2 regions of the Bradyrhizobium sp. 41S5 genome follow, and region 1 is predicted to be linked to the other one. Evidence: riboswitches for the same ligand, from Rfam matches in the RefSeq annotation. Region 1 holds a riboswitch; the other holds the start of a gene.

What was found. Region 1 has a riboswitch for S-adenosylmethionine ahead of metX (homoserine O-acetyltransferase MetX). Riboswitches for the same ligand answer to the same signal wherever they lie in the genome.
Region 2: it holds a riboswitch for S-adenosylmethionine, as region 1 does, so the genes downstream of both, HAP47_RS38210 (O-succinylhomoserine sulfhydrylase) here and metX (homoserine O-acetyltransferase MetX) in region 1, are expected to answer to the same signal.

What each region holds. Positions count from the first base shown of each region.
Region 1 is NZ_CP083721.1:1,289,435-1,293,848, reverse strand. It holds gene metW (methionine biosynthesis protein MetW) at 1-566, opposite strand, end outside; gene metX (homoserine O-acetyltransferase MetX) at 563-1,768, opposite strand; SAM riboswitch at 1,853-1,932, opposite strand; gene HAP47_RS06095 (chorismate mutase) at 2,119-2,982, shown strand; gene hisC (histidinol-phosphate transaminase) at 3,022-4,119, shown strand; gene HAP47_RS06085 (prephenate/arogenate dehydrogenase family protein) at 4,128-4,414, shown strand, end outside.
Region 2 is NZ_CP083721.1:7,969,803-7,974,216, forward strand. It holds gene HAP47_RS38200 (methyl-accepting chemotaxis protein) at 1-881, shown strand, start outside; gene HAP47_RS38205 (2'-deoxycytidine 5'-triphosphate deaminase) at 950-2,008, opposite strand; SAM riboswitch at 2,180-2,259, shown strand; gene HAP47_RS38210 (O-succinylhomoserine sulfhydrylase) at 2,336-3,544, shown strand; gene HAP47_RS38215 (SDR family NAD(P)-dependent oxidoreductase) at 3,781-4,414, opposite strand, start outside.

The sequences.
Region 1 (4,414 bases):
AGATCGAGCGCCACCGCGCGCTCCATCTTGACGTTGATCTCCTCGCAGAGCTGCACGAAATCCTTGATGGTGCAGAAATGGATGTTGGCGGTGTCGTACCAGCTCGCCGGCAGATTCTCGGTCCGCGGCATGTGGCCGCCGATCAGGAGCTGCAGCCTCATTTTCCAGAACCCGAAATTCGGGAACGAGACGATCGCGCGATGGCCGATCCGCAGCAGGTTCTCCAGCACCACCTTCGGCTGCCGCGTCGCCTGCAAGGTCTGCGACAGGATCACGTAGTCGAAGGCGTCATCGGGATAGTTGACGAGGTCGGTGTCGGCGTCACCCTGCACCACCGCGAGACCCTTGGCGACGCAGCCATTGACGCCCTCGCGCGACAGCTCGATGCCGCGGCCGTCGATGCCGCGGCTCTCCAGCAATTGCAGCAGCTCGCCGTCGCCGCAGCCGACGTCGAGCACGCGCGAGCCCGGCCGCACCATGTCGGCGACCAGCAGATGATCAGTGCGATAGCCGCCGGTCCGCTCCGGCGCGACGCCCGGCAAGGGCAAGGTTTGCTGCATGCTCATGACTGGCCGTTGTCCCTCAATCCGCGGGCCTTGCCTGCGGCCTGCAGGAAGGCGCGGGAGATCTCGAGGAATTCCGGCACGTCGAGCAGGAACGCGTCATGGCCGCGATCGGTCTCGATCTCGGCGAACGACACCCGTGCGCTCGACGCGTTCAGCGCATGCACCAAGGCACGCGATTCCGAGGTCGGAAACAGCCAGTCGCTGGTGAACGACACCACGCAGAACCGCGTCTTGATGCCGGTGAACGCTTTCGCAAGCACGCCATTGTGGTCGGCGGCAATGTCGAAATAGTCCATCGCGCGCGTGAGATACAGATAGCTGTTGGCGTCGAAGCGCTCGACAAAGGACGAGCCCTGGTAGCGCAGATAGCTCTCGACCTGGAAATCCGCATCGAACGAGAAGGTCGGCAGCTCGCGGTCCTGCATCCGTCGCCCGAACTTGCGGTGCAGCGCGGCGTCCGAGAGATAGGTGATGTGCGCCGCCATCCGCGCCACCGCCAGTCCACGATGCGGATGCGTGTCCTCGTCGACATAGCGGCCGCCGCGCCAGTCCGGATCGGCCATCACGGCCTGGCGGCCGAGCTCGTGGAACGCGATGTTCTGCGCCGAGTGCCGCGTCGAGCAGGCGATCGCGAGCGTCGAGAACACGCGCTCGGGATAGGCCGCGGTCCATTGCAGCACCTGCATGCCGCCCATCGAGCCGCCGACCACGCAGAACAGCGTCGCAATGCCGAGGCGATCGATCAGCATCGCCTGCGCGCGCACCATGTCGGGGATCGTGATGATCGGGAAATCGAGCCCCCACACCTTGCCGGTCGCAGGGTTCAGCGACGCAGGGCCAGTCGAGCCCATGCAGCCGCCGATCACGTTGGAGCAGATGATGAAGTATTGTTCGGGATCGATCGGCTTGCCGGCGCCGACCATGGTGTCCCACCAGCCGGGCTTGCCGGTGACGGGATGGGTGTTGTTGACGTGCTGATCGCCGGTCAGCGCGTGGCAGATCAGGATCGTGTTGGACCTGTCAGCATTGAGCTGGCCATAGGTCTGATAGGCGATCTGGAACGGCGCAAGATCGACGCCGCAATCGAGCTTCAGCGGCTGATCCATGCCGAACTTCGCCACCAATGACGACGGGTGATCGGCCTCATGGGCGCGATCATCGCTCGGGGTTTGCGGGCTCGGTATCGGACGCACGTTGCTCATCTAGGCGACCCTGCCCTCGCGTGGGAGGGCTCGAACAGAAAATCAGGCCATAAAAAACCCGGCCTGAACAAGGTTCGGCCGGGAGCTGATCTGTCCCCGGCCTGTTTAGCGAGTTGTTTAACGTGGCTGCAAGCCGGCCGGCTCAAATGACCACGGAGTGCAGCGAACCTAGTCCCCAGGCCCCCCGTCGTCAAGGCGGCCCGCGAACCTCCCCTTGCCGGGCGCCAATGGTTAACCGAATGCGCAAGGCACGCCTGCGACGTTTCTCTTTGCTTTCGCTGGCCGTCTTTCCTAATCAGGGACCCTGTCTGGCACGGCATCGGGCCGCCCGGACGACAAGGTTTGAGAGCATGTCCAACCCACCCCCGTCGCCGCCCTCGCTGCAGGAGCTGCGCAAGGAGATCGACGCGATCGACGAGCAGGTTCACCGCCTGCTGATGGCGCGCGGCGACATCATCGACCGCCTGATCCAGGTCAAGAAGACCCAGGAGGTCGGCTCGGCGTTCCGCCCGGCGCGCGAGGCCAGCATGATGCGCGAACTCGTGCAGCGCCATCGCGGCATCCTGCCGCTCGACACCATCGAGAGCATCTGGCGCGTCATCATCTCGACCTTCACCTATGTGCAGGCGCCGTTCGCCGTGCATGCCGATGTTTCCGTGGGCGAGTCCGCAATGCGCGACTCGGCGCGGTTTCACTTCGGCTTCGTGGTGCCTTACGTGTCGCATTTCAGCGCCCAGGCCGCGGTCGAGGCGGCGGCGAAGTCGAAGGGCGACCTCGCGCTGGTCTCCGCGATCGCGAGCCGCACGCCGTGGTGGAATGCGCTCGAAGCCGATGGCGCGCCGAAGATCATCGCACGGCTGCCGTTCCTCGAACGCGCCGACCATCCCGCCGCGTTGCCGGTGTTCGTGATCTCGCGGGTCGCCGACGACGCCATGGTGACCGAGGTGCAGACCTGGAGCGTGCGCGTCTCCGGCTGGAACGCCGATGTCGCCCGCGCCCTGGCGCCGCTCGCCGAGATCGTCGCGGTCCCCGACACCGCGTTCGACGGCGCGGCCCTGCTGGTGTCGGTCACCGGGCAAGACCTGACCAACAAGGGTTTCGAGAAGATCAAGCTCGCCTTGATCGAGGCCGGCGCCTCGGTGCGCTCTTCGGCCCTCGTCGGCAGCCACGCAACGCGCTATACGGTGCCCTCTAACGGATCGGCCAGGACCTGAAGTAAGAGCCGGCCGCCCGTAGTATATCCGGAGTTGATGATGTCCCGCCCCGTGCCGAATCCCGGCATCCTCGATATTGCGCCCTACACGCCCGGCAAGAGCCCGGTGCCGGAACCGGGGCGCAAGGTGTTCAAGCTGTCCGCCAACGAGACGCCGTTCGGTCCGTCTCCGAAGGCGATCGCGGCCTACAAGGGCGCGGCTGACCATCTCGAGGACTATCCGGAGGGCACCTCGCGCGTGCTGCGCGAGGCGATCGGCCGCGCCTATGGGCTCGATCCGGACCGCATCATCTGCGGCGCCGGCTCCGATGAGATCCTCAATTTGCTCGCGCACACCTATCTCGCGCCCGGCGATGAGGCGATCTCGACCACCCATGGCTTCCTGGTCTACCCGATCGCCACGATGGCGAACGGCGCCAAGAACGTGATTGCGGCCGAGAGCAATTTCACGGCCGACGTCGATGCCATCCTCAAGGTGGTGACGCCGCGCACGAAACTGGTCTGGCTCGCCAACCCGAACAATCCGACCGGCACCTATATCCCGTTCGACGAGGTCAAGCGGCTGCGGGCTGAACTCCCGTCGCATGTGCTGCTGGTGCTCGACGCCGCCTATGCCGACTATGTCTCGCGCAACGACTACGAGCTTGGCATCGAGCTGGTCGCAACCACGGACAACACGGTGGTGACGCACACCTTCTCGAAGATCCATGGCCTGGCCGCGCTGCGGGTCGGCTGGATGTTCGGCCCGGCGCATATCGTCGATGCCTGCAACCGCATCCGCGGTCCGTTCAACGTCACGACGCCGGCGATGCTGGCCGCGGTGGCGGCGATCGAGGACACTGCGCATGTGCAGATGTCGCGGACGCACACCGAACAGTGGCGCAACTGGCTGACCGAGGAGATCGGCAAGCTCAGGCTCAAGGTGACGCCGAGCGTCGCCAATTTCGTGCTGATCCACTTCCCGGCCGACAAGGGCAGGACCGCCGCGGAAGCCGACGCCTATCTCACCCGGCGCGGCCTCGTGCTGCGCGCGCTCAACAATTACAAGCTGCCGCATGCGCTGCGCATGACCATTGGCACCGAGGAAGCCAACCGCCTCGTGGTCGAGGGCCTGCGCGACTTCCTGGCTGGAAAGTGAACACCGACGTGACCACGGCTCCGCTCTTCAACCGCATCGCGCTGATCGGCTTCGGCCTGATCGGCGGCTCGATCGCGCGCGGCGCACGCGCGCAAGGCCTGGTCGGCGAGATCGTGACCACCGCGCGCTCGGAGAAGACGCGCGCGCGCGTCGCCGAGCTCGGCATCGTCGATCGCGTCGTCGAGACCAATATCGAGGCGGTGAAGGACGCCGATCTCGTCATCCTCTGCATTCCGGTCGGCGCCTGTGGTCCGGTCGCGGCCGAGATTGCCGGCCATCTCAAGCCCGGCGCAAT
Region 2 (4,414 bases), 1.8 Mb from region 1:
AGGCCCGCCAGCGCGACGAAGCGGCCAGCGAGCGAAAGCAGCAGCTGCACCAGCTGGCCGCAGAGTTCGAGAACGCCGTCGGGGAGATCATCGAGACCGTGTCGTCCTCGTCACAGGAGCTGGAGGCGTCTGCCGCCAGCCTGACTTCGACGGCGACCCGCTCGCAAGGCCTCGCCAGCGACGTTGCATCCGCCTCCGAGGAGGCGTCCGCAAACGTGCAGTCGGTTGCATCGGCGACCGAGGAAATGAGCTCGTCGGTCGGCGAAATCAGCCGGCAGGTCCAGGAATCCGCGAGGATCGCCGGCGAGGCCGTCGACCGCGCGCGCTCAACCTCGGAACTTGCGGCGGAATTGTCTTCCGCAGCCGGGCGCATCGGCGACGTCATCGAGCTCATCAACACGATTGCCTCCCAGACCAACCTGCTCGCGCTCAACGCAACGATCGAGGCCGCGCGCGCCGGTGATGCCGGGCGCGGCTTTGCCGTCGTCGCATCCGAGGTCAAGCAACTGGCGGAGCAGACCGCCAAGGCGACCGGCGACATCGGCGTCCAGATCGCCAGCATCCAGAGCGCCTCAAAGCAATCGGTTCAGGCGATCGAGGGTGTGAGCGACATCATCAGCCGGCTGTCCGAGATCTCGGCGACGATCGCATCCGCGGTCGAAGAGCAGACGGCAGCCACCCAGGAGATCTCGCGCAACGTCCAGCAGGCGGCGCAAGGAACGCATCACGTCAGCGCGAGCGTCAGTGAGGTCCGCCACGGTGCATCGGAGACCGGCGCCGCATCATCGCAGGTGCTCGCATCGGCGCGGACGCTGGCCACCGAGAGCACACGGCTCAAGGATGAAGTCGGGAAATTCCTGTCGACGGTCAGGGTGGCCTAAGCCGGGCCGCGGATCGAACCATCGCGCGGGCTGCGAGACGACGCGGCGGCGGCCGGCGGCCCGCGAAATTACACGCGAAAATGCTTGGAGAGCTTCAGGCCCTGCGCCTGGTAGTTCGAGCCGATGCGCTGGCCATAGAGCGCGTCGGGACGCTCGAGCATGCGTTCATAAACGAGGCGGCCGACGATCTGGCCATGCTCGAGAATGAACGGCACCTCACGCGAGCGCACTTCGAGAACGGCGCGCGCGCCCTTGCCGCCGGCGCCTGCATAGCCGAAGCCGGGATCGAAGAAGCCGGCATAGTGGACGCGGAATTCGCCGACCAGCGGATCGAACGGCACCATCTCCGCGGCGTAGTCCGGCGGCACCTGCACCGCCTCTTTCGAAGCCAGGATGTAGAACTCGCCGGGATCGAGGATGAGGCTGCCGTCGGGCCGCGCCTTGATCGGCTCCCAGAATTCTTCGACCGAATAGCCGCCGCGGCGATCGACATCGACCACGCCGGTGTGACGCTTGGCGCGATAGCCGACGAAGCCGCCCGAGTTCTCGCCGGAGAGATCAACCGACAGCGCGACGCCATGGACGAGATCGGCATTGTCGGCATCGACCAGCCGCTCGGCGGCATGCAGCGCGTCGAGCTCATCGGCGGTCAAGGTCGCCTCGCCGATCCGGAAGCGGACCTGGCTGAGCCGCGAGCCCTCGCGCAGCAGCACGGGAAACGTCTTCGGGCTGATCTCGGCATAGAGCGGACCGTGATAGCCGGCGCCGATCATGTCGAAGCGGCGGGTGCCGTCAGCGATCACGCGGGTGAAGACGTCGAGCCGTCCGGTCGAGCTCTTCGGGTTGGCCGCGGCCACGATCTCCGGCGGCAGCGCCAGGCTTTCCAGCAGCGGGACGATGTAGACGCAATTGGTCTCCAGCACCGCGCCGTCGGAGAGATCGATCTCGTGCAACTTCAGCTGGTCGATCCGCTCCGCGACCGTGGCATCGGGCCCGGGCAGGAAGCTGGCGCGGACGCGGTAGGCGATGTCGCCGAGGCGAAGATCGAGGCTTGCCGGCTGGATCTGGCTCTCGACAAAGTCGTAGGCGGGCAGAATGAGGCCGGCCTCCGCCATCTCCGCAATCATGCGGTCAGGCAGGATTCCGTTGGATTCGTCTTCCAGCGTGAACGACACGGCGCGGTCCCTCGGGATGGCCCAAAAATCATACTCTGAACGGCCACCAAGCCCCAAAATATGGGCTTTTACGGGTTATCCGATGACCGTCTTGACGGAAAGGGCGCGAGGGAATATCAGCTGCACTTATCCCGTGGTGATTTGAGCCGGCCGGCTTGCAGCCACGTTAAATAAGTCGCTAAACAGGCCGGGGACAGTGTGATCCCGGCTTGTGGAGGTTGCTCCAGGCCGGTTTTTTTGTGGCCCTTTTCCGAGGGAAATGGCCACTTCGGAGGTCACATGTCTGAATCCAAGTCTTCTGAATCCAAGTCTACTGCCCACCTTCGTCCCGAAACCCGCCTCGTCCACGGCGGCACGCTCCGCTCGCAATTCGGGGAGACGTCGGAAGGGCTGTTTCTGACCCAGGGCTACGTCTACGACACCGCCGAGCAATGCGAGGCGCGCTTCAAGGGCCAGGATCCCGGCTTCATCTATTCGCGCTATTCCAATCCGACCATTGCGATGTTCGAGCGCCGCATGATCGAGCTCGAGGGCGCGGAAGCCGCGCGCTCGACCGCGACCGGCATGGCCGCGGTAACGACCGCGATCCTCGCACCGCTGAAGGCCGGCGATCACGTGGTGGCGTCGAAGGCCCTGTTCGGCTCCTGCCTCTACGTGGTGCAGGACCTGCTGCCGCGCTACGGCATCGAGACGACGCTGGTCGACGGTCTCGATCTCGACCAGTGGCAGCGCGCATTGCGGCCGAACACCAAAACCTTCTTCCTGGAGAGCCCGACCAATCCGACGCTCGACGTGCTCGACATCGGAGCGATCGCAGAGATCGCGCATAGCGGCGGCGCCCGCCTGATCGTCGACAATGTGTTCGCGACGCCGATCTGGCAGAGCCCGCTGTCGCTCGGCGCCGACGTCGTGGTCTATTCCGCGACCAAGCATATCGACGGCCAGGGCCGCTGCCTCGGCGGCGTCATCCTGTCGTCGGAAGCCTTCATCGCCGAGCACATCCATAATTTCATGCGCCAGACCGGTCCGTCGCTGTCTCCGTTCAACGCCTGGGTGCTGTTGAAGGGACTCGAGACGCTCAGCGTCCGCGTCCGCGCGCAGACCGAGAACGCGGCCAAGATCGCCGAGGCGCTGGCGAAGCATCCGAAGATCACGCGGCTGGTCTATCCCGGCCGCCCCGATCATCCGCAGGCCGAGACAGTGAAGAAGCAGATGGGCGCCGGCTCGACGCTGGTCGGCTTCGAGGTGAAGGACGGCAAGGCCGGCGCCTTCCGCTGCCTCAACGCGCTGAAGATCTCGCGCATTTCCAACAATCTCGGCGATGCCAAGAGCCTGGTCACGCATCCCGCGACCACGACGCATCAGCGCCTGGCGCCGGAGGCCCGCGCCGAGCTCGGCATCAGCGAAGGTTTTATTCGCTTCTCGGCCGGGCTCGAGCACCCTGACGACCTGATCGAGGATCTTGAGCGCGCGCTCGAGCAGGTTTGAGACTGGGGTAGAAGCGCCAAATGGGCTGCGCTCCCTCTCCCGCAAGCCGTCGTCCCTGCGAAAGCAGGGACCCATAACCACAGGGTCGAGTTGTTAGAGCAGGCTGTGGCCACAGCGTGCATAAGCAATGCTGAGCGATGGTTATGGGTCCCTGCTTTCGCTGGGACGACACTGATTCTGCGGTGGCTGGCTCGCGCCGGCATATTCCGCAAGCGGGAGAGGCGAAGGAACAGCCGTTACGTCGCAGCCGTCGTCACGCCGCCGTCGACCACGATGGTCTGGCCGGTCATGAAGGTCGAGGCATCGGAGGCGAGATAGGCCACCGCGCCCGCGATCTCGTCGGGCTCGCCGATGCGGCGGAGCGGCGTCGACGCGGTGCGGCGCTTCAGATTGTCCGGATCCTCCCACAGCGCGCGGGCGAAATCGGTCTTCACCAGGCCCGGCGCCACGCAATTGACCCGCACGCCCTTCGGGCCCCATTCGCCGGCGAGGCTGCGGCACAGCGCAAAGTCCGCCGCCTTGGAGATGCCGTAGGCGCCGATCACGGTCGAGCCGCGCAGGCCGCCGATCGAGGAGATGATGACGACCGAGCCCTTGCCGCGTTCGGCCATCTGCGGGATCGCCAGCGCGGAAAGCCAGATGTTGCTCTTGACGTTCGAGCCCATGATCTTGTCGAAGGCCTCGTCCGTGATGTCGAGCAGCGGGCCGTAATAGGGATTGACCGCGGCGTTGCAGACCAGGATGTCGATCTTGCCGTAGTGCTTGATCGTGCCGGAGATCAGTCCCTCGACTTCCGCGCGGCGCGCGATGTTGCAGGGGATGACGAGCGCGTCACCGCCCGCCTTCTTGATGCCGTCGGCGACTTCCTGG